DNA from 4 places in the Streptomyces sp. NPDC030143 genome. Region 2 is predicted to be linked to each of the others. Evidence: riboswitches for the same ligand, from Rfam matches in the RefSeq annotation. Region 2 holds a riboswitch; each other region holds the start of a gene.

Region 1 (7,478 bases), on a different contig from region 2:
CTCTTCGTCCACACCCTGCTGCAGAGCCCGACGGCCACGCTGTGCCTCGGCCCGACCCCCGAAGGAACGCCATGAGTGACATCGAGGAACGCTTTCCGCGCAGCCTCTGGATCCGGCTGATCATCTACATCGCGGTGGGGCACGTCCTCGCGGCGTTCATCTGGCTGCTCTTCGAGGTGGGTGCCCGGCAGTAGTCGCGAGCGCCGCCCGCGCAGCGGGCTCGTCGCGCGCGAAGGCGATCGGCCTCCCCATTTGTTCGGAGCTCTCAGTCGAGCAGTCGCTCCCGCAGCAGCTCCCGGGTCCCCGAGCCGAGTCCGAGGCCCTGTTCCAGGTAGGCGTCGACGCCGCCCCAGTTCTCCTCGATGGTCTCGAACGCCGCCGTCAGGTACTCGACGCGCGCCTCGAACAGGGGGCTGAGCAGCTCCATGACCTCGGGTGAGTAGGTGTCGGCGGAGGTGCCGCTGCGGTGCACCTTGTAACGGCGGTGCCTGGCGTTGGACTCCAGGTAGTCGGCGACGATCGCTTCGCGTTCCACGCCGAGCGCGAGCAGCGTCACCGCCACGGAGAGCCCCGCGCGGTCCTTGCCGGCGGCGCAGTGCATCAGGGCCGGGACGCTGTCCTGCGCGAGGGAGTGCAGCACGCGGGAGTGCTCGGCCGTGCGGTCCTTGATGATCGAACGGTAGGAGGCGGTCATCCGGCCCGCGGCCCGGCCGTCGCCGAGGATCCGGCGCAGCTGGTCGATGTCGCCGTCGCGGACCATCCGCCAGAACTCGGCGCCGTCCGCCGGGTCGGACAGCGGCAGGTTCACGTTGCGCACGCCCGGCAGTTCGACGTCGGGGCCCTCCAGCTTCTGGTCCGCCGCGTTGCGGAAGTCGAAGACCGTGTGCAGGCCGAGGGAGGAGAGGAACGCGGCGTCCTCGTCGGTGGCGTGCGCGAGGTGGCCGCTGCGGAACAGCACGCCGTGCCGCACCCGCCGGCCGTCGACGGTCGGCAGACCGCCCACGTCGCGGAAGTTGCGCACACCGGCCAGCTCGGGCTCGGTCGACGGGATCTGCTGCGTCACGGGGGCTCCTCCCTGTCGGTCCTGGTCGGCGCGGCTCGTCGGGGCCGACAGGACGCCTCCGACCTTACGGCACCTCCGGCCGGGCACGGGGCGGTCCGGGACGGCCGGGATCCGCCGGCCGGACGATCACGTTCCGGCAGACGTTGCCTGTCGGGTTCCCGTCCACCGATGATGTGGACGTTTGATCGCACCTGTTCGAATCAGTGGGGGTTTGATGCTCGAGTCCGCCGTCGACGGCCGTACCTGGATCCTTTCGGGGCCCACCAGCAGTTACGCCGTCCATGTCACCGAGGCCGACGAGTTGGTGCACCTGCACTGGGGGCCGCGGATCGCGCTCGCCGACGCCGAGGCCCTCGCCGTCCGCCCGCTGCCGGACTACTGGCCCTTCGAGTCCCCGCTCGACGGCCGCGAGGAGTACCCGGTGGAGGGCGGCGCGCGCTTCGTGCGCCCCGCCCTGTCCGTGCGCACCGCCGAACGGCGCGGCACCGAGTGGACCTTCGCGGGACACGAGAGCGAGGGCGACGAGCTCAGGCTGCGCTTCCGGGACGCCGGGCTGGAGGTCACCCTGCACTACCGGATGCGCGGCGACGTCGTCGAACGCTGGACGACCCTGCGCAACGAGGGTGCGGAGCCCCTGGAGCTGCTGCGCGCCGACTCCGCCACCTGGACCCTGCCCGACCGCGACGGCTGGCGCCTGTCCCAGCTGCACGGCCGCTGGGCCGCCGAGTCCCGTCTCACGCGGGCGCCCCTCACCTACGGCGAGAAGGTCATCGGCAGCCGTCGCGGTCACACCGGCCACCAGCACCTGCCCTGGGTCGCCCTGGACACCGACGCGAGCGAGGAACGCGGCGAGGTCTACGGCTGCGCCCTCGGCTGGTCGGGCTCCTGGCGGATCGCCGTGGCCCAACTCCCCGACGCACGCGTGCAGATCACCGGCGGCGCCGGTCACGACGACTCGGGTCTGCTGACGCTGGCGTCGGGGGAGTCCTTCAGCACGCCCCTCTTCGCCGGCCTGTGGACCGACGGCGGCTTCGGCGGCGCGAGCCGTGCCTGGCACGCCTACCAGCGCGCGTACGTCGTCCCGGACGCCGAGCGGGACCGGCCGGTGCTGTTCAACTCGTGGGAGGCCACCTACTTCGACATCTCCGAGGAGCAGCAGGCGTCGCTCGCCCGGCGCGCCGCGGCCATCGGCGTCGAACTGTTCGTGGTGGACGACGGCTGGTTCGGGGCGCGCACCGGCGACCACGCCGGGCTCGGTGACTGGACGCCGAACCCCGACCGCTTCCCGAACGGCCTCAGGCCGCTCGCCGACCAGGTGCACGCCCTCGGCATGCAGTTCGGCATCTGGGTCGAGCCGGAAATGGTCAATCCGGACAGCGAGCTCTACCGGGCGCACCCCGACTGGGTGCAGTTCCAACCCGGTCGAAAGCGGACGGAACTGCGCAATCAGCTCGTGCTGAACCTCGCTCGCGAGGACGTCCAGGAATACCTCTGGGGGCAGCTCGACACGCTCTTGTCCAGTGCGCCCGTCGACTACGTCAAGTGGGACTTCAACCGCTGCTTCACCGACGCCGGCTGGCCGGACGACGCCTACCCGCAGCGGCTGTGGACCGACCACGTGCGGGCCCTGTACAAGCTGCTGGACCGGCTGCGGGCGGCCCACCCCGGCGTGGCCTTCGAGTCCTGCTCGGGCGGCGGCGGGCGGATCGACCTCGGGGTCCTGGGCCGCACGGACCAGGTGTGGACCTCCGACAACACCGACCCCCTGGACCGGCTCGCCATCCAGCACGGTTTCACCCAGATCCACCCCGCGCGGGTCATGGCCGCCTGGGTCACCGACAGCCCCAACACGCAGCTCAACGGCCGGGTCAGCTCGCTTCGCTTCCGGTTCGTCAGCGCCATGGCGGGTGTGCTCGGGGTCGGCGGTGACCTCTCCGAGTGGACCGAGGAGGAGCTCGCCGAGGCGCGGCGGTGGGTGGAGCTCTACAAGGAGATCCGGCCCGTCGTGCAGCGGGGCGACCTCTACCGGCTGCGGCCCCCGGAGGGCGGGCTGAGCGCGGTGCAGTACGTGCGCGGGGACGAGAGTGTCGTCCTCGCCTGGCTCCAGGCGCAGCGGTTCGGTGAGCCGGTCCCGGCGCTGCGGCTGCGCGGACTCGACCCGACGGCGTCGTACGAATGCCGCGAAACGGGCGAAGTGCACCGAGGGGCGGTGCTGCTGCACCACGGCTTGCGCACCGGTCTGCGCGGTGACCTTGATGCGGCAGTTCTCCGACTGCGCCGCATCTGAGAGTTCTGTCCGAATTAGATTCATCAGTCCAACTCGCTCCACATTGCGGGAACCTGGAGAGGTGTCACGTGAGGAGCGTCATATTCGTGACCGTGCGTCGCGCGTCATGTTCACGTAATTCTGGCGCTTTTCATGGATGTTCGGTGAAAGGCGGGCCTATCGGTGCACGGAGCGTGACAGGGGATTCCCCCTGAGGCTCACGAGAAACGCGCCTCGCGTGCAACCTTCGCTTGTCCCTGTGCGTCGTGGTCGCTTACGTTCCAGTCCACTCCGGACGGACGCCGAATCCTGCCGCCGCCCGGAGCCCGCATTCACCCACCCGTGCACGGCAGGAGCGGGGGACCCACAGGCAGAACCGCCTGTCCCGGTCTCCGGAACAGGCTTGGGGTAAAGCCGCGCCTCGGCGTGGCCGGACATCTCCAGTCCGCACCCGACAGCTCACCTCGCAGGCGCCGGAGAGGAATCCGCCATGCCCGCGAAGGGTAAGCACCGCCGTCCCAAGACCCAGCGCCTCACCCGCTCCATCGCCGTCGCCGGAACCGGTGGCGCGGCGCTCGCCCTTCCGCTGATGGGCGCCTCCGGTGCTCAGGCCGCACCGGCGAAGTCGGCGGCCCAGTCGGTTTCCTCGGTGTCCGAAAAGACCGTTCAGTCCGTTCCGGTCGGGCAGCCGACCGCCGCCGCCGAGTTGAAGACCGCGGCGGGCACCCGGACCTACACGGTGCGGGCCGGCGACTACCTCTCGAAGATCGCGGACGAGCAGGACGTCAACGGCGGCTGGCAGAGGCTGTACGCGGACAACCGTGAGGCCGTCGGCGAGGACCCGTCCCTGATCCACCCGGGTCTGAGGCTGTCCATCGGCAAGAAGGCCGCGACCGGCTCCGGCACGTCCTCGTCCGGTTCCTCCTCGAAGTCCTCCCAGTCGTCGTCGAAGCCGTCGAAGTCGTCGACCTCCTCGTCGTCCTCGTCGTCCTCGTCGTCCTCGTCGTCGTCCTCCAAGGCCTCGGAGTCCTCCTCCAAGTCCTCCGCGTCGAAGACCTCGACCACGCAGACGTCCGACAGCGCGGGATCGGGCGCGAGCACGGCCGCCGGGTACGTCGCGCCGGTGGCGGGCGCCACCGTCGGCACCCCGTACCGCATGTCCGGCAGCATGTGGTCCAGCGGCTACCACACCGGTGTCGACTTCGTCGTCCCGACCGGCACCTCCCTCAAGGCGGTCGGTGCGGGCACGGTCGTCTCCGCGGGCTGGGGCGGCGCGTACGGCAACCAGGTCGTCATCAGGCTCAACGACGGCTACTACGCCCAGTACGCCCACCTCTCGCAGCTGTCCGTCTCGGCCGGACAGACCGTGAGCGCCGGCCAGCAGGTCGGCCTCTCCGGTGCCACCGGCAACGTGACCGGCCCGCACCTGCACTTCGAGATCCGCACCACGCCGAACTACGGCTCGGACGTCGACCCGGTCGCCTTCCTCCGCTCGCACGGCGTCTCGGTCGGCTGACCTCCCGCTCGACCCCCTGCCCGACACGCCGCCGAAGGCCGGACCCCGATCACGGGTCCGGCCTTCGGCGTCCCCGCCCGCCGGTTCCGGGCGCGTCTGCCCGTTCGTGGCCGTTTCCTCCATGGTCGTTCCACTGCGTTCACGTGGCAGATCCGCCCAGCGGATTCCGGGTGTGGTCGCTGGATCGACGCCGCTGACGGGAGGGTCTTGTCCCGGATTGGCAAATTCTTTAGGAGTGGCTTATCTCACCGCCCGTCAACCCCCGCTACGGTCGCGTAGGTCACATTCCAGGGTGAATCATGAACCGCTGTGGCAGACGATTCGAAGAATGACAGCAGTCCAGTGATCGGGTCGTACGTGGCGGTGGGGGACAGCTTCACCGAGGGCGTCGGCGACCCCGGCCCCGACGGGGCGTTCGTCGGCTGGGCCGACCGGTTCGCGGTCCTGCTCGCGGACCGGCGTCCCGAAGGCGACTTCCGGTACTCGAACCTGGCGGTGCGCGGCAAGCTGCTCGACCAGATCATGGCCGACCAGCTGCCCAAGGCGGTGGAGCTCGCGCCCGACCTCGTTTCCTTCTGCGCGGGCGGCAACGACATCCTGCGGCCCGGCACCGACCCCGACGAGGTCGCCGAACGCTTCGAGCGGGCGATCGCCGCGTTGACCGCCTCGGCCGGCACGGTCATGGTGACGACCGGCTTCGACACCCGTGGCGTCCCCGTGCTCAAGCATCTGCGCGGCAAGATCGCCACCTACAACGGGCACGTCCGGGCCGTCGCCGACCGCTACGGCTGCCCCGTGCTCGACCTGTGGTCCCTCAAGTCGGTCCAGGACCGCCGGGCCTGGGACCACGACCGGCTCCACCTCTCACCCGAAGGTCACACGCGCGTGGCGCTGCGCGCCGGGCAGGTCCTCGGCCTGGAGGTGCCGGCCGATCCCGAGCAGGCCTGGCCGCCGCTCCCGCCGCGCGGCACCCTCGAGGTCCGGCGCGACGACGTGCACTGGGCTCGCGAGTACCTGGTGCCGTGGATCGGCCGCCGTCTGCGCGGAGAGTCCTCGGGCGACCACGTGACCGCCAAGGGCACCTTGTCCCCCGACGACATCAAGATGCGGATCGCCTCGGTGGCCTGACGGGGTGCCGCCGCCCGGGGCGGGGTGTCGCGGGCACCCCGCCCCGGAGGACGGGCTGACGGGGCTGCCGCTCGGGGGCCGGATGCAGGGCGGGCGTCCACGGGACGGCCGTCGGGGCTGCCGCTCCGCAGGGCGGGGCGCCGGGGGGCTGTCGCCGGGCAGGTGCGCTCGGGGTCGCCGTCCGGCGAGGCGCGCTCGGGTCGCCGTCCGCGGCGGGGCACTCGGCGGTGCCGTCCGGCGACGGGCGCTCGGTGCCGCCGCCGGGCGGGTGTCCGGGGCGGCTGCGGCGGTGGTGCGCGGTGGGTTGGGCGGTGGTGCGCGGTAGGTGCGGCGGTGTCCTCATGGCCGTCCCGGTGCCGCCGTGGCCGTGGCCGCCGTCGCTCCACCGGCCAGGTGACCGCGCGGGAGTGGTGCGCGCGAGCCGCCCCGGGCGGGTGCTGGGATGGGCGTACGTCGTCCTCCAGCACCCGAAGGGGCGGTCCCGAATGTTCCGTCGCCGTATGCCCGTCGCCGCCGTCGTCGTGACGCTCCTCGCGCTCGGACCGTCGGCGGTCGCCGCGCCCGCGTCGGCTGCCGCGCCCGCCTCTGCCGTGCCGAGCCCCGCCGCCGCGCCGAGTCCCGGCACCGTCTCCGTGACCGGTGAGGGCGGTGCGAGCGCCGACCCCGACCTCGCGGTCGTCGGGGCCGGGGTGGAGACCCTCGCCGCCACTCCGCAGTCCGCTCTGGAGGCGCAGGGCAGGGCCGTCGAGGCCCTGCTCGCCGCGGTGCGCGGGCAGGGTGTCGCCGAGCGGGACGTCCGTACCGAGAGCGTCTCCCTCAACCCCGTCCACGACCACGCGGAGGGCACCTCCCGTCTGAAGGGCTACCAGGCCGCGCAGTCCTTCTCCGTGAAGGTCCGTGAGGTGGACCGCACCGGCGCCGTCCTCCAGGCGCTCACCGACGCCACCGGCGAGTCGGGCCGCATCACCTCCGTCGCCTTCGAACTGTCCGACCCGGCCCCGCTCCAGGCCCGCGCCCGCGAGGCCGCGCACGAGGACGCCCACGCCAGGGCCGCACAGTACGCCCGCCTGAGCGGCCACCGGCTCGGCCGGCTGGTCTCCCTCGCCGAGGGTGCCACCGGGTACCTGCGCCCCGCGCCGGTCACAGCGGAGGCGTCGGCCGCGGCCGCCGACGGCGTGCCCGTGGCTCCGGGCGTCATCCGGGCGACGGCGACGGTGACGGCGGTGTACGAACTGGTCTGAGACATCCGCCCCGCGCGGGCCGTCAGCGCTCCGGGGCGGCCGACGTCCGCGCGTCGAGCGAGAGTTCGCGGGCCACTGCCTCGTCGACCCACTCCCGGGCCCGCGCCCGGGACACCCCGCCCTCGTAGGACGTCAGCTGTACGGCGAGTCCGTCGAGCAGGGCCGTCAGACGCAGCGCCGCGCCGGAGGGGTCCGCGCACCGGAACTCGCCCGCGGCCACGCCCTCCGTGATCACCTCGGTGAGTGCCGCCTTCCACTGCCGGT
Region 2 (7,478 bases):
CAAGCAGGCCGGCCTCCGGCAGGCGACCCGTACGGTCGCCGTGGCCGATGCCACCAAGCTCGGTGTGCGCGCCTTCAGCCGGGTCGCTCCGCTCGACGCCGTGGACACCTTCGTCACCGACTCCGCCGCAGCCGACCCCGCCACCCATCCGGGCGGCCCGCCGACCCTGGAGGCCCTGCGCGAGGCGGGCGTGGGGACGGTCCTCGCGTGAGCAACCGCCGGGTCCGGCGGCCCGCCGTGAGCCGCCCTTCGGGTCCGGCGGCCCGCCTGAGCCACCCGCCGTCCAGGGGCCACCTGCGCCGCCCTCCGGATCGGGCGGCCGCCCGAGCCACTCACTCCCTGAGCCATTCACCCCCGTGAGCCTTACAACCTGAGCCGACCGCCTGAGCCATTCACTCCGTGAGCTGTACGACCGCCTGAGCCTTTCACCCCGTGAGCTGTACGACCGCCTGGCCCGCCCGCCCCCGAGCCTCACCACCGCCTGAGCACCAGGAGACCCCTGTGTCCCATCCACCCCTGATGATCCTCGTCGCCGGTCCGTACCGTTCGGGTACCGGCGACGACCCCCCGAAGCTCGCCGCGAACGTCCGCGCGATGAACGAGACCGCCCTCGAACTCTTCCGTGCCGGGCACCTGCCCGTCACCGGCGAGGCGCTGGCGCTCCCGCTGCTGGAGACGGCCGGGTGCACCGGCCCCGACGACCCGCTCTTCGAGGAGCTCTTCCATCCCGTCGCCGAACGCCTGCTCGACCGCTGCGACGCGGTCCTGCGCGTCGGCGGGCCCTCGGCGGGCGCCGACCGGATGGTGGCGCGGGCCCGGGCGCAGGGCAAGGACGTCTACTCCGCGCTTGCCGACGTACCGGACGGCGGCCGGCGATGACCGGGCACAGCGAACGGCGGGCGGACGCCGGGGAGGCGGTGCCGCCCCGCCCGGGCATCGACGTCCCCGACCCCCGCGGCCGTACCGGGCTCGACCTCCAGGGCCGGGACCTGACCGGAAACCCCCGCGTCCGGATCCGTGACGTCGAGGTCCTCGCCTGCGACTGGTCGGTGCTGCGGCGGACCACCTTCGACTACCGGCACACCGACGGCCACTGGAGCCGCGAGCGGCGCGAGACGTACGACCGGGGCGACGGCGCGACCGTCCTGCTGTACGACATCGACCGGCGTACGGTCCTGCTGACCCGTCAGTTCCGGCTGCCGGCCTACGTCAACGGGCACCCCGACGGCATGCTGTTGGAGACGGCGGCCGGGCTGCTGGACGGCGACGACCCGCAGGCGGCGATCCGCCGTGAGGCCGAGGAGGAGACCGGCCGGACCGTCCACGAGGTCGAGCACGTCTTCGACGCCTACATGAGCCCCGGTTCGGTCACCGAGCGGCTGAGCTTCTTCGCCGCCCCCTACGACGGCTCGGAGCCCGGCGCGGACCGGGCGGGCGTGGCCGACGAGGGCGAGGACATCACCGTCGTGGAACTGCCCTTCACCGAGGCGCTCGACCTCGTCCGCGGCGGTGTGATCGCCGACGCGAAGACCGTCATGCTGCTCCAGTGGGCCGCGCTCGACGGCCCGTTCCGAACGACCGACCACCGAACCGGCACGCGAACCGAGAAGTGAGGAGACGGCCATGTGGCCACGGGTCAACGGCATGCGGGCGATGGAGCTCGGCTCCCCGGACGAGATGCGCGTCCGGTTGAACTCCCTCGTCCTGGCCGGCAGGAAGAGGGCCACGACGGGTCTCCTCGCGGAGTACGTGGAGGAGACGGAGGGCCTGGAGTACGTCGGTGAGCGCCTCGCCCTCCTGGACGGCGACGGCTCATTCGTCGCCACCCTGGAGGTGACCGGCGTGGAGCGGACCACCTTCGCCGGGGTCACCTGGGAACACGCGGCGGCCGAGGGCGAGGGCGACGCCGACCTGGAGGAGTGGCGGGCGGGTCACCGACGTTTCTGGAGCACCGAGGGCGTACCGGTCGGGGACGACACGCCCGTGGTGTGCATAGCGTTCCGGGTGGTGGACGCCTGAGCGGGCGTCAGCCCACACTGAGCTCCGTGAGGTCCCCCAGCGGCAGGGTGTGCTGCGTCTGGAGGACCTTCGCCCGCAGGTAGCGGACGTTGTGCGGGGTGGTGAAGACGCCGGTCGGCACCCGGTCGCGGACGTCGATGCCCAACGAGCGCAGTTGCTCCGCCTTGTCGGGGTTGTTGGACAGCAGGTCCAGGCCGGTGATGCCCAGGGCGCGCAGCATCTGGGCGGCGGCCGTGTAGTCGCGGGCGTCCTCCGGCAGGCCGAGGGCGGCGTTCGCCTCGTAGGTGTCGAGACCCTGGTCCTGGAGGGCGTACGCGTCGAGCTTGTTGTACAGGCCGATGCCCCGGCCCTCCTGGCGCAGGTAGAGCAGGACGCCGCCGCGGTCGGCTATGCGCTCGACCGCCTCGCGCAACTGGGGCCCGCAGTCGCAGCGGGCGGAACCGAAGACGTCACCGGTCAGGCACTCGGAGTGCAGCCGGACCAGGGGGACGCTGCCGGGGACGGTAGCGGAAGCGGGATCGCCGAGGACGACGGCGACGTGCTCCTGACCGTCGGTCAGGCCGTGGAAGGTGACGAGTTCGGCGTCGACAGAGTAGCCGTCGTCGAAGCGCAGCGGTACCCGGACGCGGGCACGCGGGGTGGCGGCGATGGTGTCGGGCATGCGGGTTCTCCGGGTCCGGTCAGGGAGTCATCTGCTTCAAAACTGAAGCAGATCTACGGGTCGAGACCTTACCTCATGCTTTAATTTTGAAGCAATGGAGTTGTGTCCCGGCTCACACTCCGGTCCGGCTCACGCGCTTCGGCCCGGCTGCCGCCTCAGCAGGGCTCACGCTTCGGCCCGGCTCACGCTTCGGCGCGGGTCATTACGGATCGGCGCGGCTCACGCTCCGGCCCGGCTCATGGTGGTGGGGCGGGGCTCATTGCGGTTCGGCGGGGCTCACGAGGGCGAGCACGGAGGTGACGAGCGGCGCAGCCACGGCACGCCGCCCTCGGGGGCGGCCCCCGCGTCGTCCCCCTGCAGGCCCTGCGCGACGCTCGTGCAGATCTCCTCCAACTGGCCCACCTGCTCCGGCGTCAGCCGGTCGAAGAGGGCGGCGCGGACGGTCTCGACATGGCCGGGCGCCGTCCGTTCCAGCACCCTCGTGCCCGCCTCCGTCAGGGCCGCGACGCTGCCGCGCTTGTCCCAGCGGCAGTTCTCGCGCCGCACCAGCCCGTCCTTCTCCAGCCGGGTGACCGCGTACGTCAGCCGGCTGCGGGTGATCTTCAGCCGCTCCGCGAGGTCGGTCATGCGCAGGCGCCGTTCCGCGACCTCGGAGAGGTTGGCCAGGATGGAGTAGTACAGGTGTGGCATGCCGGCCTCCTGCTGGAGCTGCCGGTCGATCGCGTCCTCCAGGAGCAGGGAGGCGGCGACGTACGCGCGCCAGGCGCGCTGCTCCTCGGGAGTGAGCCAGCGGGTCGTCATGCGACCAGTGTAGGTTTGCTTCAAACTTGAACCAAGACCCTGTCGGACCGAGCCCGGAGACCGCGCCGATGCCGTTCCCGTACGTCCTGCTGTCCGCCGCCGTCTCCCTCGACGGCTACCTCGACGACACCGGCCCCGAGCGCCTGCTGCTCTCCAGCCCCGCCGATTTCGACCGGGTCGACGAGGTCCGCGCCTCGGTCGACGCCATCCTGGTCGGCGCCGGCACGATCCGCGCCGACAACCCCCGTCTGCTGGTGAACTCGTCCGAGCGACGGGCCGCCCGGGTCGCCGCCGGGCAGCCGGAGTACCCGCTCAAGGTCACGGTGAGCGGCTCGGGGGAGCTGGACCCGCGGGCGCGGTTCTGGCACACGGGCGGGGAGAAGGTCCTCTACACGACGGACCGGGGCGCCGGACGGGCCGCCTCGCTGGGGCTGGGAGCCGACATCGTCCCCCTCGGTGCCGACGTCGGCTGGCGTGCGCTCCTGCGTCACCTCCACGACGTACGGGGTGTACGGCGGCTCATGGTCGAGGGCGGCGGCACCATCCACACCCAGCTGCTGAGGGAAGGCCTCGCCGACGAGCTCCAGCTCGTCCTGGCCCCTCTCTTCGTGGGCGACCCGGACGCGCCCCGGCTCTTCGGCCCCGGCGGGTACCAGGGCGGACGCCTGCGGCTCGTCGAGACCCGCCGCATCGAGGACGTCGTCCTCATGCGCTACGAGCCCACCGGGCCGGGCACCGGACGCGTCGCGTCCGCCGCCGACCGGCACTGGCTGGCCCTGGCCTGCGAGCTGGCGGCCGCCTGCCCGCCGTCGGAGACCGCGTTCAGCGTGGGCGCGGTGGTGGTGGCCGCCGACGGGACGGAGCTGGCGCGCGGCCACTCCCGCGAGGCCGGCGACCCCGTCGTCCACGCCGAGGAGGCGGCCCTCGCGAAGATCGACCCGGCCGACCCGCGGCTGGCCACGGCCACCGTGTACAGCAGCCTGGAACCCTGCGCCCGTCGGTCCTCCCGGCCCGCCCCCTGTGCCCGGCTCATCCTGGAGGCCGGGGTGCGCCGGGTCGTGACCGCCTGGCGGGAGCCGGACACCTTCGTGACCGCGGCCGACGGCACCGGTCTGCTGGCCGCGGAAGGCGTCGACGTCGTGGTGCTCCCGGAGTACGAGGACCTGGCCAAGGCCCCGAACCTCCACCTCCGGGTGGAGGGCCGTCCACCCCGGGAAACCCCGTTCGAATAACCGTTGTACTTCGGGTCCCGCGCATGGCGTACACTGGTGTCATACCGACGCGGGGTGGAGCAGCTCGGTAGCTCGCTGGGCTCATAACCCAGAGGTCGCAGGTTCAAATCCTGTCCCCGCTACTGAAAGCCGAGGGCCGGAATCCGATCAGGATTCCGGCCCTCGGTGTGTTTCCCCCAGGTCCTCCCGGTTCTCCGATTTCCCTCGGTTCCCCTCGGTTTCTCCCCGGTTGTCCCCGAATCCGCCTCGTCGCGTCTGTCGCGGTTTTCCACGTCTCCTCTGGCGCCTGTCGTCACGTTTCGTGAGCGCGCGAGCGCCCAGCGCATAACAACTGAGTCACCATCACAACCGGAGGGTTGGCCCCCGCGTCCCCCGCGGCGGCCAACTCGCCCGTTTTTCACCGCTCCTGCGCCGAAAGTCCAGGCCAAAAATGTTGTTGATCAAGCGGAACAGCTTGGAAACCAGCCCTCGGGTCTATTAACGTTCGATAACGCAGCGCGGTCGTCCCAGCCGTCACAAGAGGCGGCTCCGTGCGCACGCGCCGAATCCCGTAAGGGAACCGGGGAACCACCACCTTGGGGTGAATCACGCGGAATCCGCCGTGTAACAACGGTCGGTATACGCGCGTAGGAGACCTTCCCGCTCCGAACCCGTCAGCTAACCCGGTAGGCGACGGAAGGAAAGGAGCACGCCCGCGTGGCGTCCAACCCGCCTGCCCCAGAAGCCCCCATCGCGCCCAGCCAGACCTTCGGTTACGGCGGCTACCGCACCGACGAGGGCCCCTGGGAGGAATGGAACCCCACCGCGGAGTCCATTCGCCCGGTACGCGGCCGGCACCGCGTCGCCAAGCAGCGCGGCGGACTCGCCCGCAGCTCCACCGTTCTCGGCGTCGGCGTCATAGCCGCCGTCGGCGCGGGCGGCATGGCCAGTGCCAACACCGGCAAGCCGCCGGTCTCCATCTCCATGCCGGACCTCCCCTCCGTGGGTTCCCTGATCTCGGACGACAACACACCCGAGGAGACGGCACCCGCCCTCGCGAGCTTCGGCACCACCGTCGCGGCCGACGACACCGTCGAGAGCGCCGCCGACGCCGGCGAGACCCTGCGCAGCCGCATCATGGCCCAGGCCGAGTCGCAGCAGACCCAGCTGGAGGCAAAGGCCCAGGCCGCCGCCGAGGCCGCCGCGGCCAAGGCGGAGGCCGACGCGGCCGCCAAGGCCAAGCAGGAGGCGGAGGCCGAGGCCGCCGCCGCGAAGAAGAAGGCCGCCGAGGAGGCCGCGAAGAAGGCCGAGGCCGAGCGCCTGGCCGCGCTCGCCAAGCAGTACACGCTGCCGACCTCCTCGTACACCATCACCTCGACGTTCGGTCAGGCCGGCGCCTACTGGTCCTCCGGCTACCACACCGGCCTCGACTTCGCCGCCCCCACCGGCACCCTGCTCAAGGCCGTCCACAGCGGCACGATCACCTCCGCAGGGTGGGACGGGTCGTACGGGTACAAGACCGTGCTCACCCTCGACGACGGCACCGAGATCTGGTACGCCCACCAGTCCTCCATCAGCGTCAGCGTCGGCCAGAAGGTCTCCACCGGTGAGGTCATCGGCCGCGTCGGCGCCACCGGCAACGTCACGGGCGCCCACCTCCACATGGAGGTGCACCCGGGCGGCAGCTCCTCCGGCATCGACCCGGCGGCCTGGCTGCGCGGCAAGGGGCTCAGCATCTGAGCCCGCTGGGACCCTGACGGCGTCAGGGCCCGAAGATCCGACAGCGTAAGGGCCCCAAACCCCGAGGCCCCACCCCTGAGGTCCCGTACCTCCCCTGACGTCCGGGGACCGGTGAGGTGGTTTCCCGGACGGTTGCGAACCGTTGGCCGGAGGCGCGGAATACCCGCCTCCGGCCGCGGTGTTGAGGAGAAGCATGACTTCTCTTCGCAAGCTCGGTTCCTCGGGGCTCGAGGTCTTCCCGCTCGCCCTCGGCGGCAACGTCTTCGGCTGGACCGCCGACGAGACGGCCTCCTTCGCGGTGCTGGACGCCTACACCGCCGCCGGCGGCAACTTCCTCGACACCGCCGACTCCTACTCGGCGTGGGTCGACGGCAACAGCGGCGGCGAGTCCGAGACCCTCATCGGCAAGTGGGTCAAGGCCCGCGGCAACCGCGACGACGTCGTCATCGCCACCAAGGTCAGCCAGCACCCCGACTTCCAGGGCCTGACCGCCGCCAACATCAAGGCCGCCGCGGACGCCTCCCTGCGCCGCCTCGACACCGACCGCATCGACCTCTACTACACCCACTTCGACAAGCCCGAGGTGCCCGTCGAGGAGATCATCGGCGCGCTCGACGACCTGGTGAAGGCGGGCAAGGTGCGGCACATCGCCGCCTCCAACATCTCGCCCCAACGCCTGCGTGCCTCCCTGGAGTTCTCCGACCGTGAGGGCCTCGCCCGGTACGTGGCGCTCCAGCCGCACTACAATCTCGTCTCCCGCGACACCTACGAGGGCGACCTCCAGGACCTCGCCGACCGCGCCGGCCTCGCGGCCGTCCCGTACTTCGCGCTCGCCTCCGGATTCCTCACCGGCAAGTACCGCCCCGGTACGACGGTGGACAGCGCGCGGGCCCAGGGCGCCGCCCAGCACCTGGGCACGGAGCGGGGCCAGAAGGTCCTCGCTGCCCTGGACGAGATCGCCCGGGCCCACGACACCGAGGTCGCCACGGTTGCCCTGGCCTGGCTCGCCGACCGGCCCACCGTCGCCGCCCCGATCGCCTCGGCAC
Region 3 (7,478 bases), on a different contig from region 2:
GAGATCACCTTCGCGCCCTCGGTGAGTTTGATGCCCGCCATGCCGCCCGCCGGCCGGCCCTGCGGGCGGACCTGGGAGGCCTGGTAGCGCAACAGTTGGGCGTCGTCTGTGATGAAGACCAGATCTTCCTCGCCGGTGCGCAGCTCCACCGCGCCGACGATCCGGTCGCCCTCCTTGAGGGTGATGACCTCCAGCTCGCCCTTGTTGGACGGATAGTCGGGCACCACACGCTTGACGATCCCCTGTTCCGTGCCGAGCGCCAGGCCCGGGCCGGACTCGTCGAGCGTGGTCAGGCACACCACCGTCTCGTCGCCCTCCAGGGAGACGAACTCCGCCAGCGGGGCGCCGCCCGACAGGTTCGGCGCGGACGCCGTGTCCGGGAGCTGCGGCAGGTCGACGACGTTGATCCGCAGCAGCCGGCCCGCCGAGGTGACGGCGCCGATCTCCCCGCGCGCGGTGGCGGGGGCCGAGGAGACGATCACGTCGTGCTTGGTGCGCCTGGCGTCTGTGTCCTGCGCGAACGGCTCGCCGTTGGCCGTGCGGGCCAGCAGACCCGTCGAGGACAGCAGCACCCGGCAGGGGTCGTCGGCGACCTGGAGCGGTACGACGGCGGTCTGGGTGCCCGACGACTCCAGCAGGACCGTACGGCGCTCGGTGCCGAACTTCTTCGCCACTGCGGCCAGTTCGCCGGAGACCAGCTTGCGCAGCTCCGCGTCCGACTCCAGGATCCGGGTCAGCTCGGCGATCTCCTCGTTGAGCTTCTCCTTCTCCGCCTCCAGCTCGATGCGGTCGTACTTGGTGAGGCGGCGCAGCGGGGTGTCGAGGATGTACTGCGTCTGGATCTCCGACAGCCCGAAGCGCTCGATGAGGCGCTCCTTGGCCTGCGCGCTGTTGTCGCTGGAGCGGATCAGCCGGATGACCTCGTCGATGTCCACCAGGGCCGTGAGCAGGCCCTCCACCAGGTGAAGGCGGTCGCGGCGCTTGGTGCGGCGGAACTCGCTGCGCCGGCGCACCACCTCGAAGCGGTGGTCGAGGTAGACCTCGAGCAGTTCCTTCAGGCCCAGCGTGAGCGGCTGGCCGTCCACCAGCGCCACGTTGTTGATGCCGAAGGACTCCTCCATCGGCGTCAGCTTGTACAGCTGCTCCAGAACGGCCTCCGGCACGAAGCCGTTCTTGATCTCGATGACCAGGCGCAGGCCGTGCTCACGGTCGGTGAGATCCTTGACGTCGGCGATCCCCTGGATCTTCTTCGAGCCGACCAGGTCCTTGATCTTGGCGATGACCTTCTCGGGGCCCACCGCGAAGGGCAGTTCGGTGACGACCAGGCCCTTGCGGCGGGCCGTCACCGTCTCCACCGACACCGTGGCGCGGATCTTGAAGGTGCCGCGGCCCGTCTCGTACGCGTCCCGGATCCCGGAGAGACCGACGATCCGGCCGCCCGTGGGCAGGTCGGGGCCGGGAACGTGCCGCATCAGGGCGTCCAGGTCCGCGTTCGGGTAGCGGATCAGGTGGCGCGCGGCCGCGATGACCTCGCCCAGGTTGTGCGGCGGCATGTTGGTGGCCATGCCGACCGCGATGCCGGAGGAGCCGTTGACCAGGAGGTTCGGGAAGGCGGCGGGCAGCGCCACCGGCTCCTGCTCCTGGCCGTCGTAGTTGGGCGTGAAGTCGACCGTGTCCTCGTCGATCGACTCCGTCATCAGGCTCGTCGCCGCGGCCTGCCGGCACTCGGTGTACCGCATGGCGGCCGGCGGGTCGTCGTTGCCCAGGGAGCCGAAGTTGCCGTGGCCGTCGACCAGCGGCACCCGCATGGAGAACGGCTGGGCCATGCGCACCAGGGCGTCGTAGATCGACGCGTCGCCGTGGGGGTGCAGCTTGCCCATGACCTCGCCGACGACGCGCGCGCACTTCACGTAGCCGCGGTCGGGTCGCAGGCCCATCTCGTTCATCTGGTAGACGATGCGGCGGTGGACGGGCTTCAGGCCGTCGCGGGCGTCCGGCAGGGCGCGGGAGTAGATGACCGAGTACGCGTACTCGAGGAAGGAGCCCTGCATCTCGTCGACGACGTCGATGTCGAGGATCTTCTCCTCGTACGAGTCGTCGGGCGGCGGGGTCTTCGTGCTGCGGCGGGCCATCGCTGCCGGCTCCTCCTGTTTTCTGGTCACTCGCCTACGGGGCGCTCATGTCGGTGTCGACGCGACCCTTCGGCTCACTCGTGCTGAAGCGTGTGACGGGATCTGACGCGGACCATTGTGGACCGTGGCACTGACAGCGCTGGCCGGGACCCGGCCTCGACCGACGGCCCGCGGGCCGGGGCGCCACCTCCACGGCTGCCCGCAGGCTACGCGATCTCGCTCTCGGCGTACGTCGTCCGGGAACTTCGCCGCCGCTCCGCACGCTTGCATACAGTGGCAGGACCGGCAGGAAAAGCGCGGTTTCGACGACCGCGTCCGCGATCGGAAGGGACGTACATGCCCATGGGTCACACGGCCACAGCCCAGGCAGGCTCCGGGGGCCTGACAGCGACCGAGCACCGCCTGGCCAACGGCCTGCGCGTGGTGCTCTCCGAGGACCACCTGACCCCCGTCGCGGCGGTGTGCCTCTGGTACGACGTCGGCTCGCGCCACGAAGTCAAGGGGCGTACCGGCCTGGCTCACCTTTTCGAGCACCTGATGTTCCAGGGCTCCGCGCAGGTCAAGGGCAACGGCCACTTCGAGCTGGTCCAGGGCGCGGGCGGCTCGCTCAACGGCACCACCAGCTTCGAGCGCACCAACTACTTCGAGACCATGCCCGCCCACCAGCTGGAGCTCGCCCTCTGGCTGGAGGCCGACCGCATGGGCTCGCTGCTGACCGCCCTGGACGACGAGTCCATGGAGAACCAGCGCGACGTCGTGAAGAACGAGCGCCGGCAGCGCTACGACAACGTCCCCTACGGCACCGCCTTCGAGAAGCTGACGGCGCTCGCCTACCCGGACGGCCACCCGTACCACCACACGCCGATCGGCTCGATGGCCGACCTGGACGCGGCGACCCTGGAGGACGCGCGCGCCTTCTTCCGCACCTACTACGCGCCCAACAACGCCGTCCTGTCGGTCGTCGGCGACATCGACCCGGAGCAGACGCTCGCCTGGATCGAGAAGTACTTCGGCTCCATCCCCTCCCACGACGGCAAGCCCGAGCCGCGTGACGGCTCCCTGCCGGAGATCATCGGCGAGCAGTTGCGCGAGGTCGTCGAGGAGGAGGTCCCGGCCCGCGCCCTGATGGCCGCCTACCGTCTGCCGGAGGACGGCACGCGCGCGTGCGACGCCGTCGACCTGGCGCTCACCGTCCTCGGCGGCGGCGAGTCCTCCCGCCTCTACAACCGCCTCGTCCGCCGTGACCGCACGGCCGTCGCGGCGGGTTTCGGTCTGCTGCGCCTGGCCGGCGCGCCCTCCCTGGGCTGGCTGGACGTGAAGACCTCCGGCGATGTCGAGGTCCCCGTCATCGAGACCGCCATCGACGAGGAGCTCGCCCGGTTCGCCGAGGAGGGCCCCACCGCCGAGGAGATGGAGCGGGCCCAGGCCCAGCTGGAGCGCGAGTGGCTCGACCGCCTCGGCACGGTCGCCGGCCGCGCCGACGAACTGTGCCGGTACGCCGTGCTCTTCGGCGACCCGCAGCTCGCCCTCACCGCCGTCCAGCGCGTGCTGGAGATCACCCCCGAGGAGGTGCGGGAGGTCGCCAAGGCCCGCCTGCGCCCCGACAACCGCGCGGTCCTCGTCTACGAGCCGACCGCCCCCGAAGCCGGCGCCGACCAGGACGAGAACGAGGAGGCGGCCCAGTGACCGAGCTCGCCGCGATGGAGTTCCACCCCCAGCCCCACGCGGGCGAGGCCAGGCCGTGGGCGTTCCCGGCGCCCGAGCGCGGCACCCTGGACAACGGCCTGACCGTGTTGCACTGCCACCGCCCCGGCCAGCAGGTCGTCGCCGTAGAGATCCTGCTCGACGCGCCCCTGGACGCCGAACCGGCCGGCCTCGACGGTGTGGCCACGATCATGGCGAGGGCCTTCTCCGAGGGCACCGACAAGCACTCCGCCGAGGAGTTCGCCGCCGAGCTGGAGCGCTGCGGCGCCACTCTCGACGCACACGCCGACCACCCCGGCGTCCGCATCAGCCTGGAGGTCCCCGCCTCCCGCCTCGCCAAGGCCCTCGGCCTGGTCGCCGACGCCCTCAGGGCGCCCGCGTTCGCCGACAGCGAGGTCGAGCGCCTCGTCCGCAACCGCCTGGACGAGATCCCGCACGAGCTGGCCAACCCTTCGCGGCGCGCCGCCAAGGAGCTCTACAAGGAGCTGTTCCCGGCCACCGCGCGCATGTCGCGTGCGCGCCAGGGCACCGCGGAGACCGTCGAGAACATCGACGCCGCGGCCGTACGGGCCTTCTACGAGAAGCACGTCCGCCCGGCCACGGCCACCGCCGTGGTCGTCGGCGACCTCACCGGCGTCGACCTGGGCGCGCTGCTCGGCGACACCCTGGGCGCCTGGACGGGCTCCTCGGCCCGGCCGCGGCCCGTCCCGCCGGTGACCGCCGACGACACCGGCCGGGTCGTCATCGTGGACCGTCCCGGCGCCGTCCAGACGCAGCTGCTGATCGGCCGTATCGGCCCCGACCGGCACGCGCGCGTGTGGCCCGCGCAGATCCTCGGCACCTACTGCCTCGGCGGCACCCTCACCTCCCGCCTGGACCGTGTCCTGCGCGAGGAGAAGGGCTACACCTACGGTGTCCGCGCGTTCGGGCAGGTCCTGCGGTCGGCCCCGGACGGCTCGGGTGCCGCGATGCTCGCCATCAGCGGTTCCGTGGACACCCCGAACACCGGTCCCGCCCTGGACGACCTGTGGAAGGTGCTGCGGACCCTCGCCGCGGAGGGGCTCACCGACGCCGAACGCGACGTCGCCGTGCAGAACCTCGTCGGTGTGGCGCCGCTGAAGTACGAGACGGCCGCGGCCGTCGCCTCCACACTGGCCGACCAGGTCGAGCAGCACCTGCCCGACGACTACCAGGCGACGCTGTACCAGCAGCTCGCGGCGACCGGGACGGTGGAGGCCACCGCGGCCGCCGTGAGCGCCTTCCCGGTGGACCGTCTGGTCACCGTCCTCGTCGGTGACGCCGCACAGATCAAGGAGCCCGTCGAGGCGCTCGGCATCGGCGAGGTGACGGTCGTCCGGGCCGACTAGGAGTCCGCTGAAAATCTTGGAATCACGCCCGGTTCGCCCGGTTCAACCTGATTGATGGGTACGGGCGATCCGGGGCCGGCCGGGCGGCCCGAGCGAGATCTTCAGGAGCCTTCCAGGGCGTGTTCCGAACATCCCGCCCGGTCCGCGACGCCCGGCACGGCGCCTCGCCGCGTGGTCGGGATCGTCCGCGCACACCCGGTGCGCGGACGGCCCTCCGCCTCGCGATGCACCGCACCGGACGCCGCGGGCCCCGCCCTCCGGGCGGGCGGCGCTCCTTTCGGAACACGCCCCGGGACCGGCTGCGGCACGCACGCGTGAGGGGCCCTGGTGACGAGACGGTCACCAGGGCCCCCTGATGTCCGAATTGGGGGAGAGGCTGCCTGTCTGCCCTGTGGCATGCGCTACAAAACCCGCGTTCCGTTTGGGGATTGACAGCGGGCGCGTCTAGCGTCGTCCGGGCTGTTCGTCGGGCACTGCGCCGCACCCGCGGCACCGGACAGTCATCGCCGAGTCCCCGTACGGCGCGAGCCAGGGGAGCCGGGGACCCAACTGTGCAGTCCCTGGGGTGAATCGGACGCCCGCGCGTGTCGCGAGGGTGGCCGTAGGAGACCTTCCTGCTCCGAACCCGTCAGCTAACCCGGTAGGCGAGAGGGAAGGAAAGGACCACTCAACTTCATGGCGTTCACCTGCGCCACCGGGAAGCACCGCCGTCCCAGCCGGATGAAGCGCACCACCGCCCGCGCCGCGGGCATCGCGGCGCTCACCACCACCGGCGTCATCGGCACCGTCGCCTCCTCCCCGGCTCTCGCCGCCGAGACCCCGGCCGAACAGACCGGCCTGACCCCCGTCGTCACCATCGGCCACTCCGTCGCCGGCGAGATCGACGACCAGGCCGCCGCCCAGAAGCAGGCCGCCCAGGAGGAGGCCGCGCGCAAGGAGGCAGCCGCCCGGGCCGCCGCCAGGGTCAAGGAGGAGCGGGAGGCCAGGGCCCGCGCCGCCCGCGAGGCCGAGCGCAAGCGCCTGAACACCTTCGTGGCGCCGATCACCGGTTCCTACGTCTCCACCGGCTACAGCGCCGGCGGTTCGCTGTGGTCCTCCGGCAGCCACACCGGCATCGACTTCCACGCCGCGAGCGGCACCACCGTGCGCGCGGTCGGGCTCGGCACCGTCGTCGAGGCGGGCTGGGGCGGCGCGTACGGCAACCAGGTCGTGATCCGGATGAACGACGGCACCTTCACCCAGTACGGCCACCTGTCGACCATCGAGGTCTCGGTGGGCCAGCAGGTCACCCCGGGCCTGCGCATCGGCCTGTCGGGCGCCACCGGCAACGTCACGGGCCCGCACCTGCACTTCGAGGCCCGCACGAGCGCGGAGTACGGCTCGGACATCGACCCCGTCGCCTACCTCCGCAAGCACGGCGTGAACGTCTGATCGTGAACGACTGACGACGCACGGCGACAGATCGTCCAGCCCCGGCCCGCACGGCCGGGGCTTTCGCCGTTTCACGCCCGGCCCTGTCCAAAAAATATCCATGGATTCCGGCCCGCCATCGGAAATTCCGGCCCATTGCAATAGCATCACTGACCACACGTCATTCGTCGACGTTTCACGGGGATTAAGGCGGAGGTCGGTCATGCGAATTCCGGCGCACTCGGTGTGCACGGCCATCCGGGACGACATCGTCGCGGGTGTCTACGAGCGCGGCAGCCGCCTCACCGAGGAACTCCTCGCCCGCCGCTACGGCGTCTCGCGCGTCCCCGTCCGCGAGGCCCTGCGCACGCTGGAGGCGGAGGGTTTCGTCGTGACGCGGCGGCACGCGGGCGCGTGCGTGGCCGAACCGACCGAACTGGAGGCCGCCGACCTGCTGGAGATGCGCATGCTCCTGGAGCCGCTCGGCGCCGCCCGGGCAGCCCAGCGGCGCACCGAGGCGCATCTGAAGGTCCTGCGGGGTCTCGTCCGGCTCGGCCAGGAGCGTGCCAGGCGGGGCAACAGTGACGACCTGCGCTCCCTGGGCGGCTGGTTCCACGAGACGCTCGCCCAGGCCTCCGGCAGTCCCGCCCTGACCTCGACCCTCACCCAACTGCGCCACAAGATCGCCTGGATGTACGCGGTGCAGGCGCCGGCCGACCCCGTGGAGTCCTGGGCGGAGCACGGCGCGATCGTCGACGCGGTGGCGCGCGGCGACGGCGAGCGCGCGCGGGCGGTCACGGCGCAGCACACCGAGCGCGCGACCTCCGCGCACCGGCTGCGGTTCTCCGGAGCGGACCGCGCGGAA
Region 4 (7,478 bases), on a different contig from region 2:
GATCCTCGGCCTCGTCTATGTGAAGCGGGACGACGAGGCGGTGGAGAAACCCCTGTTCGGCCTGGTCGGGCTGCTGACCGCGGCGAACGTCTTCATCGCGGTGCTCTGGACCTGATCGCCGCGCGCGCGGAGCGCGCCGCCCCCGCGGCGACGGCCAGCCGTGCCGCGACCGAGATCCACAGCAGCGCCTGCCCGGGGCCCTTCAGCCACGGGACATCGACGGCGGCGGCGACGGACAGCGTCGCCGCCGCCGTCATGCCCATGGGGAACAACGCGCGGGCGCAGGACAGGGGGCAGGGTTCGGCGGGATGCGCACACCGCCGCCTCGCCCCGTCTGCTCCGCCCCCGCTGCCTCCGCCGACCTCTGCCTCCTCCGCCCCTCCGCTCCGTCCGCCCATGACTTCCGTCCCCGCGGACGGGTCTGCCGGTCGGCGGCCACCGGCCTCACCCCGGCCAGGGGAACCGGCACACGGGCGCGGACGGCGGAGGGGCGGAGGGACGGCCTGTCGGACAGGACAGGCGGACGGCCTGCGGACACGACGGGCGGACGGCCTTCGGTCGCAGCAGAGGGACGGCCTTCGGGCACGGCGGGCGGACCTGGCTCCCGGACCGACCGGCGGCCAACCGGCGGATCCGACCCGGGGACAACCGGCAGAACACTTGCGAACAACCGGCCAACCCAACCGGCGGATCCGACCCGGGGACAACCGGCAGACACCTGCGAGCAACCGGCCAACCCAACCGGCGGACAACCGGCGGACAGAACCGGCGGCACCGGCCGGAGGTTTCCTCAGGCCGGGCGCACCACGCTGTGGATCGCCGACTCGCCGTCGTAGTAGATCGACTCCTCGCGGACGTACGTGCCGGGCTTCGGGGCGTGGATCATCATCCCGTTGCCGATGTAGATGCCGACGTGGGTGACGTCGTCGTAGAAGAAGACCAGGTCACCGGGCTGGGCGTTGGCCAGGGAGACCGTCGTGCCGGCGTTCACCTGGTCGTAGGTGGTGCGCGGGAGGGTGACGCCGGCGGCCTTCCAGGCGGCCTGGGTGAGGCCGGAGCAGTCGTAGGACTCGGGGCCGGTGGCACCCCAGACGTACGGCTTGCCGATCTGCGCGCGGGCGAAGGCGAGCGCCTTCTCGGCCTTGGTGGCGTAGGAGGCGTCCGTGGCCGGGGCGGACGGCGAGGACGACGACGGAACCGAAGGCGACGACGTGTCCGTGCCCGAGGACCCGGCGCTCCCCTGTTGCGCGGCCGCCTGTGCCGCCGCCTGCTGCCGGGCCAGCTCCGCCGCCTTGCGGGCCGCCTCCTCCTGCCGCTGCTTCTCGATCGCCGCCAGCCGAGCCTTCTCCTCGGCGGTCAGCTGCGACAGCAGCTCGCGCGCGGAGCTGAGCTTCTTCTGGACGGTCGCCTTGGCGGTCTTCAGCTCGCTCTGCGACTCGGTGAGCGTCTCGAGGCTCCGGGATGCCTCCTGACGCTTCTTCATCGTCTCCGACTGCTCGGTGACGTAGTCGTCGACCGCGCCCTTCTGGCGTTCGGTCAGCCGCCCCATCAGCTGGGTCTGGTCGAAGTAGTCCTGCGGGGAGTCCGCGAGCAGGAAGGTGGCCGTGTCCGGTGCGGTGGCGCCGGTGCGGTACTGGGCGGCGGCGAAGGAACCGAGCCGCTCCCGTGCGTCGTTGAGCTTCTCGGTGCGCTGCGCGACGTCCTGGAGGAGGGTGTCGACCTGCTTGCGCTGCTTGGTCGTCTTCTCCTTGGCGGCGTTGTACTTCTCGGTCGCCGACTCGGCCTGGCGGTAGAGGTCGCCGACCTTCTTCTCGACCTCCTCCAGGCTCGGCTTGCCGTCGGCGGCGGGCGCGGCGTCGGCCGTCTGGGAGAGCAGGGCCACCGAGGTGAGAGCGGCGGTGGCGAGAGCGGGGGTGCGTATGCCTGCTACGCGCCCCCCGGCGGGGCGCGGCTTGCGGTGCTGCGACGCCAAGGGAGGCGACTCCTTCCGTGCTCCGCCTACCGGGTTAGCTGTCGGGTTCGGGCGGGAAGGGTTGCCCTACGGCCTGCTCCGTCGGGGGAGTGGGCCGATTCACCCCAAGGTCTCGGTGGGTCCCCGGCTCCGGCTCCGCGAGGGGCACCGGACTCGGCGGTGGCCGCGCGGCCCGGCGAGGCTCGCCGGTGGGGGTCGTACGGCCTGCCCGGCACGGTAGCCAACTCGTGTGGCACCTGTGAAGGTTGATGGGTGATATGCCCGATACATTTTCGTGACCTGCGGTAACCGTGTCGCCCAAGGTGTTTTCGGTGTAGCGGACCGTGACGCCCTGGACGGAGGGGGATGTTTTCCGGGACGGCGGCGGGTTGTCAGTGGCGCCCCCTAGACTCGGAGAGCGATGAGCAGCCTCTTTGACGACAGCTTCCTGGCGGACCTCCAGGCCCCTCGCGGGCACGAGGACGAACCCCCGCCGCCGCCCGAGGACGATCACGCTCCGGAGCCGGTTCCGGACGATCTGTTCGGCGGGAAGTTCGACGTGCCCCCGGACCGGGACACCCACTACCGCGACGGCGCCCCGCGCCCGGCGGTCGACGCGGCGGCCCTCCTGGAAGGGCTCAACGACAACCAGCGCGCCGCCGTCGTCCACTCCGACACCCCGCTGCTCATCGTCGCGGGTGCCGGCTCCGGCAAGACGCGGGTGCTCACCCACCGCATCGCCCACCTCCTCGCCGAGCGCCAGGTGCACCCGGGGCAGATCCTCGCGATCACCTTCACCAACAAGGCCGCGGGCGAGATGAGGGAGCGCGTCGAGCAGCTCGTGGGGCCGCGCGCGAACGCGATGTGGGTGATGACCTTCCACAGCGCGTGCGTGCGCATCCTGCGACGCGAGTCGAAGAGGCTCGGCTTCACGTCGTCGTTCTCGATCTACGACGCCGCCGACTCCAAGCGTCTGATGGCCCTGGTCTGCCGCGACCTGGACCTCGACCCCAAGCGCTACCCGCCCAAGTCCTTCAGCGCCAAGATCAGCAACCTGAAGAACGAGCTGATCGACGAGGAGGACTTCGCCGCCCAGGCCACCGACGGCTTCGAGAAGACCCTCGCCCAGGCCTACGCCCTCTACCAGTCGCGGCTGCGCGAGGCCAACGCCCTCGACTTCGACGACCTGATCATGACGACGGTCAACCTGCTGCGCGCGTTCCCCGACGTCGCCGAGCACTACCGCCGCCGCTTCCGGCACGTCCTGGTCGACGAGTACCAGGACACCAACCACGCCCAGTACGCGCTCGTGCGTGAACTCGTCGGCACCGGTGAGCACCCCGTCGACGTACCGCCCAGCGAGGACGACGTCCCGCCGGCCGAGCTGTGCGTCGTCGGTGACGCCGACCAGTCGATCTACGCCTTCCGCGGCGCGACCATCCGCAACATCCTCCAGTTCGAGGAGGACTACCCGGACGCGACGACGATCCTGCTGGAGCAGAACTACCGCTCCACCCAGACGATCCTGTCCGCCGCCAACGCGGTCATCGAGCGCAACGAGTCCCGCCGTCCGAAGAACCTGTGGACCAACGCGGGCTCCGGCGCGCGCATCACCGGATACGTCGCCGACACCGAGCACGACGAGGCGCAGTTCGTCGCCGACGAGATAGACCGCCTGACCGACGCGGGCGACGCGAGGGCCGGCGACGTCGCCGTCTTCTACCGCACCAACGCCCAGTCCCGTGTGTTCGAAGAGGTCTTCATCCGCGTCGGCCTGCCCTACAAGGTCGTCGGCGGCGTCCGCTTCTACGAGCGCAAGGAGGTCAGGGACGTCCTGGCCTACCTGCGGGTCCTCGCCAACCCCGAGGACTCGGTGCCCCTGCGCCGGATCCTCAACGTCCCCAAGCGCGGCATCGGCGAGCGCGCCGAGGCGATGATCGACGCCCTGTCCCAGCGCGAGAAGATCAGCTTCCCGCAGGCGCTGAAGCGCGTCGACGAGGCCTACGGCATGGCCGCACGGTCGACGAACGCCGTGAAGCGGTTCAACACACTCATGGAGGAGCTCCGTACGATCGTCGAGTCCGGGGCCGGACCCGCGACCGTCCTGGAAGCCGTTCTCGAACGCACCGGGTATCTCGCCGAGTTGCAGGCTTCCACCGACCCGCAGGACGAGACCCGGATCGAGAACCTCCAGGAACTGGCCGCCGTGGCCCTGGAGTTCGAGCAGGAGCGCGGCGAGGGCGAGTCGGTGGGGCTGGCCGAGTTCCTGGAGCAGGTCGCCCTGGTCGCCGACTCCGACCAGATCCCCGACGAGGACGAGGACGGCTCCGGGGTCATCACCCTGATGACCCTGCACACCGCCAAGGGCCTCGAGTTCCCCGTCGTGTTCCTCACCGGCATGGAGGACGGCGTCTTCCCGCACATGCGGGCCCTCGGCCAGACCAAGGAACTGGAGGAGGAACGCCGCCTGGCCTACGTCGGCATCACGCGCGCCCGGGAGCGGCTGTATCTGACGCGGTCCGCGATGCGCAGCGCCTGGGGGCAGCCGTCGTACAACCCGCCCTCGCGGTTCCTGGAGGAGATCCCGGCCACGCACGTGGACTGGAAGCGGACGGGGGCGAGCGGACCCGTGTCCTCCGGGCCGGTGTCGGCGGTGGCGGCCTCGCTGTCGTCGTCGCGTTCGCGTTCCTCGGCGGCCGGCGCCTCCGGGTTCGCCACGCGGCGTACGGCGGAGAAGCCGGTGGTCGCCCTGGCGGTCGGCGACCGCGTCACGCACGACCAGTTCGGGCTCGGCACGGTCGTCGCGGTGAAGGGCACGGGCGCCAACGCCGAGGCGACGATCGACTTCGGCGACACCAAGCCCAAGCGGCTGCTGCTGCGGTACGCGCCGGTGGAGAAGCTCTGACGTGAAAGGAGCCCCCGCTTCGGCGGCGGGGGCTCACAGGGCGTTCGTCGGACGGCCGCTCAGGTCGGGTCCAGCCCGTGGCTGCGCAGCCACGACAGCGGGTCGATCGACGAGCCGCCGCCCGGCCGGACCTCGAAGTGCAGGTGCGGACCGGTGGAGTTGCCGGAGTTTCCCGAGTACGCGATCGGTTCGCCGGCCTTCACCGTCGAACCGGAGCTGACGCGGTAGCTGGAGAGGTGGCAGTACCAGGTCTCCGTGCCGTCCTTCGCCGTCACGATCATCATGTTGCCGTAGGCGCTGTTCCACTGCGTGCGGACGGTGCCGTCGGTCGCGGCCATCACCGTGGTGCCGTAGGCGACGGGGAAGTCGATGCCGGTGTGCATGGACATCCAGTTGATGCCGGACTGGCCGTAGTAGGCACTGAGCCCGTGCTGGCCGACCGGCAGCGCGTACTTCGGACGCAGCCGCTCCTTGCGGGCCGCCTCCGCCGCCGCCTTCTTCTTCTCGGCCTCCTGCTGCGCCTTGAGGTCGATACGTTCCTGCGTACGGCTGGCCCGGTCGGCGAAGGCGTCGGCCTCGGCGGTGAGCGTCTTGAGCTGGGTGTCCAGCTTGTTGTTGGCGGCGGATGGTTTCACCGCCTGCGCCTCCGACGCCGTCGCGGTGGTGTCCTTCTCGTCGCCGCCGGTCAGCGTGCCGACGGAGGCTGCGGCGATGCCGGCCACGCCCATGACGCACGCGGAGGGCACGGCCACGGTCAGCAGGGCCGAGCGTCGCGCGGGCGCACGGCGCCGGGAGCGGTTCGCGGCGCGGCCCGCGGTACGCGGGACGGGAGCCGGAGTGGCCTCCTCCTGGTCGTCGAGGAGGGGCACCGCCGGAAGCTCGCCGGTGGCCGTCGACTCGTCCTCGTGGGAGGGGAGTTCGTGGTGGACGCCGGACTCGTGGTGGCCGGCGTGCTCGTCGTACGAGGTGTGCTCGTCGTAGCCGACCTGCTCGAAGGCGGCGGTGTGCTGCTGGTCGAACGGCAGCTCCGCGTGCTGTTCGTACGCGTCCGCGCCGGGGGCGTCGCCGTCGCCGGTGGAGTTCCACTGGGTGGCGTCGTAGGCGCCGGTGTCGAAGGCCTGCGTGCCCCATTCCCACTGCTGGGTCCGGTCGGCCGGGCCGCCGGTCTGTTCGGGCTGGAGCCAGGTGCCGGCGTCCCACTGCCCGCTGCTGTCGGCCGGCGCGGCCTGCGCGGGGATGGCGGACAACTGCTGGTCCGGGGCCCAGGCGGCCGTGTCGTACGCGCCCGTGTCGTAGGCGGCGTGGTGCTGGGCCGCGTACGGGTCGTAGTTGAGGGTCTGCTGACTGCCCGTGGCCCACTGCGTGGCGTCGTATCCGCCGGTGGAGGCGCCGTCGCCCGGAAGCTCGCCGAAGAGGGGGTCGGCCGCGAAGTGCCCGGTGGAACGGGCCTCGTGGTCGTAGCCGTCGTGGGTGGTGCCGTGACCGGCGGTGAAGTCGCCGTAAGTGGCTTCCTGGGTGCCGTACGACGCGTAGGGCGGGGAGTCGGCGTCAGAAGCCGGAGCCGGGGTGGTCATGCTCCCCGACGGGTGACGGTCGTTCACCAACTTCTCTCTCGCCTCGACAACAGGGGCTGCCAGAGCAGTGCGGCGACTGTACCCGGCGGTACGCGGGCACGACAATCTTCCGCAGGTTTCGTGCCCGGGGGAAAGGGGCATTCGGCCCTGTTTCGGGGGAGGGCGGGCGCGGGTTTTGGCCCTACGTTCGACATGCGTTCGATTGTGAGGGATGTGCGCGGGGGTGCGGCGGGGCTCCGGAGGGGCGGCCGGGAGGGGTGCGCCGGGTGTCAGGCCACGGTGGCGCCGTGCGTGGGCGCGGTCGCGGTGGCGCGTTCGGCGTCCAGGGCCTGGCGGATCCCGGCGGCGACGGCCGGGTGCACTGGCAGGGCGAGGTGGCCGATGCCGGTGACCTGCACATTCTCCGCGAGCAGGTCGGGGTGGTCGACGCGGGCGGACTCCAGCGGGTCCATCAGGTGGTCGAGGTCGCTCCAGAAGCTCACGAAGCGCGTGCGGCAGCCGGGCGCCGGCCGCGACAGCTCCTCGATCACCTCCGAGCCGGGGCGCATCTGGCGCACTATGGGGTGCGCGTTCGCCAGGGGCGCCACCCGGGTGCCCGAGTGCGGCGTGCCCAGCGTGACCAGCGTCCGCACGCGGGAATCTCCACCCAGGCGCTGCACGTAGTAGCGGGCGATGAGACCGCCGAGGCTGTGGCCGACGATGTCGACCCGGCCGCTGCCCGTGCGCGCGCAGATCTCCTCGATGTGCCGGCCGAGCAGCTCGGCCGCGATGCGGATGTCGCAGGTCAGCGGCGAGTAGTTGAGCGACTCGACGCGATGCCTGCCGTGCTGGGCGAGGTTGCGCCGCAGCAGGACGAAGACGGAGCGGTTGTCGATGAAGCCGTGCAGCAGGACGACGGGGAGCGCGGCGCGGGCCTGGGCCGGCAGCCGTGCCGGCTCGGCGGCGCCGGTCGGGTCGGACCCGCCGGGCACGTCGTCCGCGCCGGGCAGGGCGGGGGTCACCGGGTCACGCCGCTCCTGGGCGATGCCGGAGGGGTAGAGAAGCAGGT

The links. Region 2 has a riboswitch for cyclic di-AMP ahead of ACZ4YY_RS08350 (M23 family metallopeptidase). Riboswitches for the same ligand answer to the same signal wherever they lie in the genome.
Region 1: it holds a riboswitch for cyclic di-AMP, as region 2 does, so the genes downstream of both, ACZ4YY_RS33465 (M23 family metallopeptidase) here and ACZ4YY_RS08350 (M23 family metallopeptidase) in region 2, are expected to answer to the same signal.
Region 3: it holds a riboswitch for cyclic di-AMP, as region 2 does, so the genes downstream of both, ACZ4YY_RS28325 (M23 family metallopeptidase) here and ACZ4YY_RS08350 (M23 family metallopeptidase) in region 2, are expected to answer to the same signal.
Region 4: it holds a riboswitch for cyclic di-AMP, as region 2 does, so the genes downstream of both, ACZ4YY_RS19450 (C40 family peptidase) here and ACZ4YY_RS08350 (M23 family metallopeptidase) in region 2, are expected to answer to the same signal.

What each region holds. Positions count from the first base shown of each region.
Region 1 is NZ_JBVIAY010000031.1:4,162-11,639, forward strand. Features, by position in the region: gene ACZ4YY_RS33445 (helix-turn-helix domain-containing protein) at 1-75, shown strand, start outside; gene ACZ4YY_RS33450 (DUF6126 family protein) at 72-194, shown strand; gene ACZ4YY_RS33455 (tyrosine-protein phosphatase) at 266-1,063, opposite strand; gene ACZ4YY_RS33460 (alpha-galactosidase) at 1,278-3,350, shown strand; cyclic di-AMP (ydaO/yuaA leader) riboswitch at 3,657-3,815, shown strand; gene ACZ4YY_RS33465 (M23 family metallopeptidase) at 3,820-4,845, shown strand; gene ACZ4YY_RS33470 (SGNH/GDSL hydrolase family protein) at 5,188-5,973, shown strand; gene ACZ4YY_RS33475 (SIMPL domain-containing protein) at 6,474-7,214, shown strand; gene ACZ4YY_RS33480 (TetR/AcrR family transcriptional regulator) at 7,237-7,478, opposite strand, start outside.
Region 2 is NZ_JBVIAY010000004.1:287-7,764, reverse strand. Features, by position in the region: gene ACZ4YY_RS08390 (DeoR/GlpR family DNA-binding transcription regulator) at 1-211, shown strand, start outside; gene ACZ4YY_RS08385 (TIR domain-containing protein) at 520-879, shown strand; gene ACZ4YY_RS08380 (NUDIX domain-containing protein) at 876-1,613, shown strand; gene ACZ4YY_RS08375 (ASCH domain-containing protein) at 1,624-2,019, shown strand; gene ACZ4YY_RS08370 (GTP cyclohydrolase II) at 2,027-2,680, opposite strand; gene ACZ4YY_RS08365 (MarR family winged helix-turn-helix transcriptional regulator) at 2,957-3,481, opposite strand; gene ACZ4YY_RS08360 (dihydrofolate reductase family protein) at 3,550-4,713, shown strand; tRNA gene ACZ4YY_RS08355 (tRNA-Met) at 4,762-4,835, shown strand; cyclic di-AMP (ydaO/yuaA leader) riboswitch at 5,243-5,400, shown strand; gene ACZ4YY_RS08350 (M23 family metallopeptidase) at 5,410-6,432, shown strand; gene ACZ4YY_RS08345 (aldo/keto reductase) at 6,626-7,478, shown strand, end outside.
Region 3 is NZ_JBVIAY010000019.1:151,195-158,672, reverse strand. Features, by position in the region: gene ACZ4YY_RS28340 (DNA gyrase/topoisomerase IV subunit A) at 1-2,132, opposite strand, end outside; gene ACZ4YY_RS28335 (M16 family metallopeptidase) at 2,469-3,818, shown strand; gene ACZ4YY_RS28330 (M16 family metallopeptidase) at 3,815-5,203, shown strand; cyclic di-AMP (ydaO/yuaA leader) riboswitch at 5,698-5,865, shown strand; gene ACZ4YY_RS28325 (M23 family metallopeptidase) at 5,879-6,634, shown strand; gene ACZ4YY_RS28320 (GntR family transcriptional regulator) at 6,837-7,478, shown strand, end outside.
Region 4 is NZ_JBVIAY010000010.1:157,046-164,523, forward strand. Features, by position in the region: gene ACZ4YY_RS19440 (hypothetical protein) at 1-115, shown strand, start outside; gene ACZ4YY_RS19445 (hypothetical protein) at 93-263, opposite strand; gene ACZ4YY_RS19450 (C40 family peptidase) at 791-1,972, opposite strand; cyclic di-AMP (ydaO/yuaA leader) riboswitch at 1,981-2,141, opposite strand; gene pcrA (DNA helicase PcrA) at 2,373-4,856, shown strand; gene ACZ4YY_RS19460 (M23 family metallopeptidase) at 4,916-6,430, opposite strand; gene ACZ4YY_RS19465 (esterase/lipase family protein) at 6,700-7,478, opposite strand, start outside.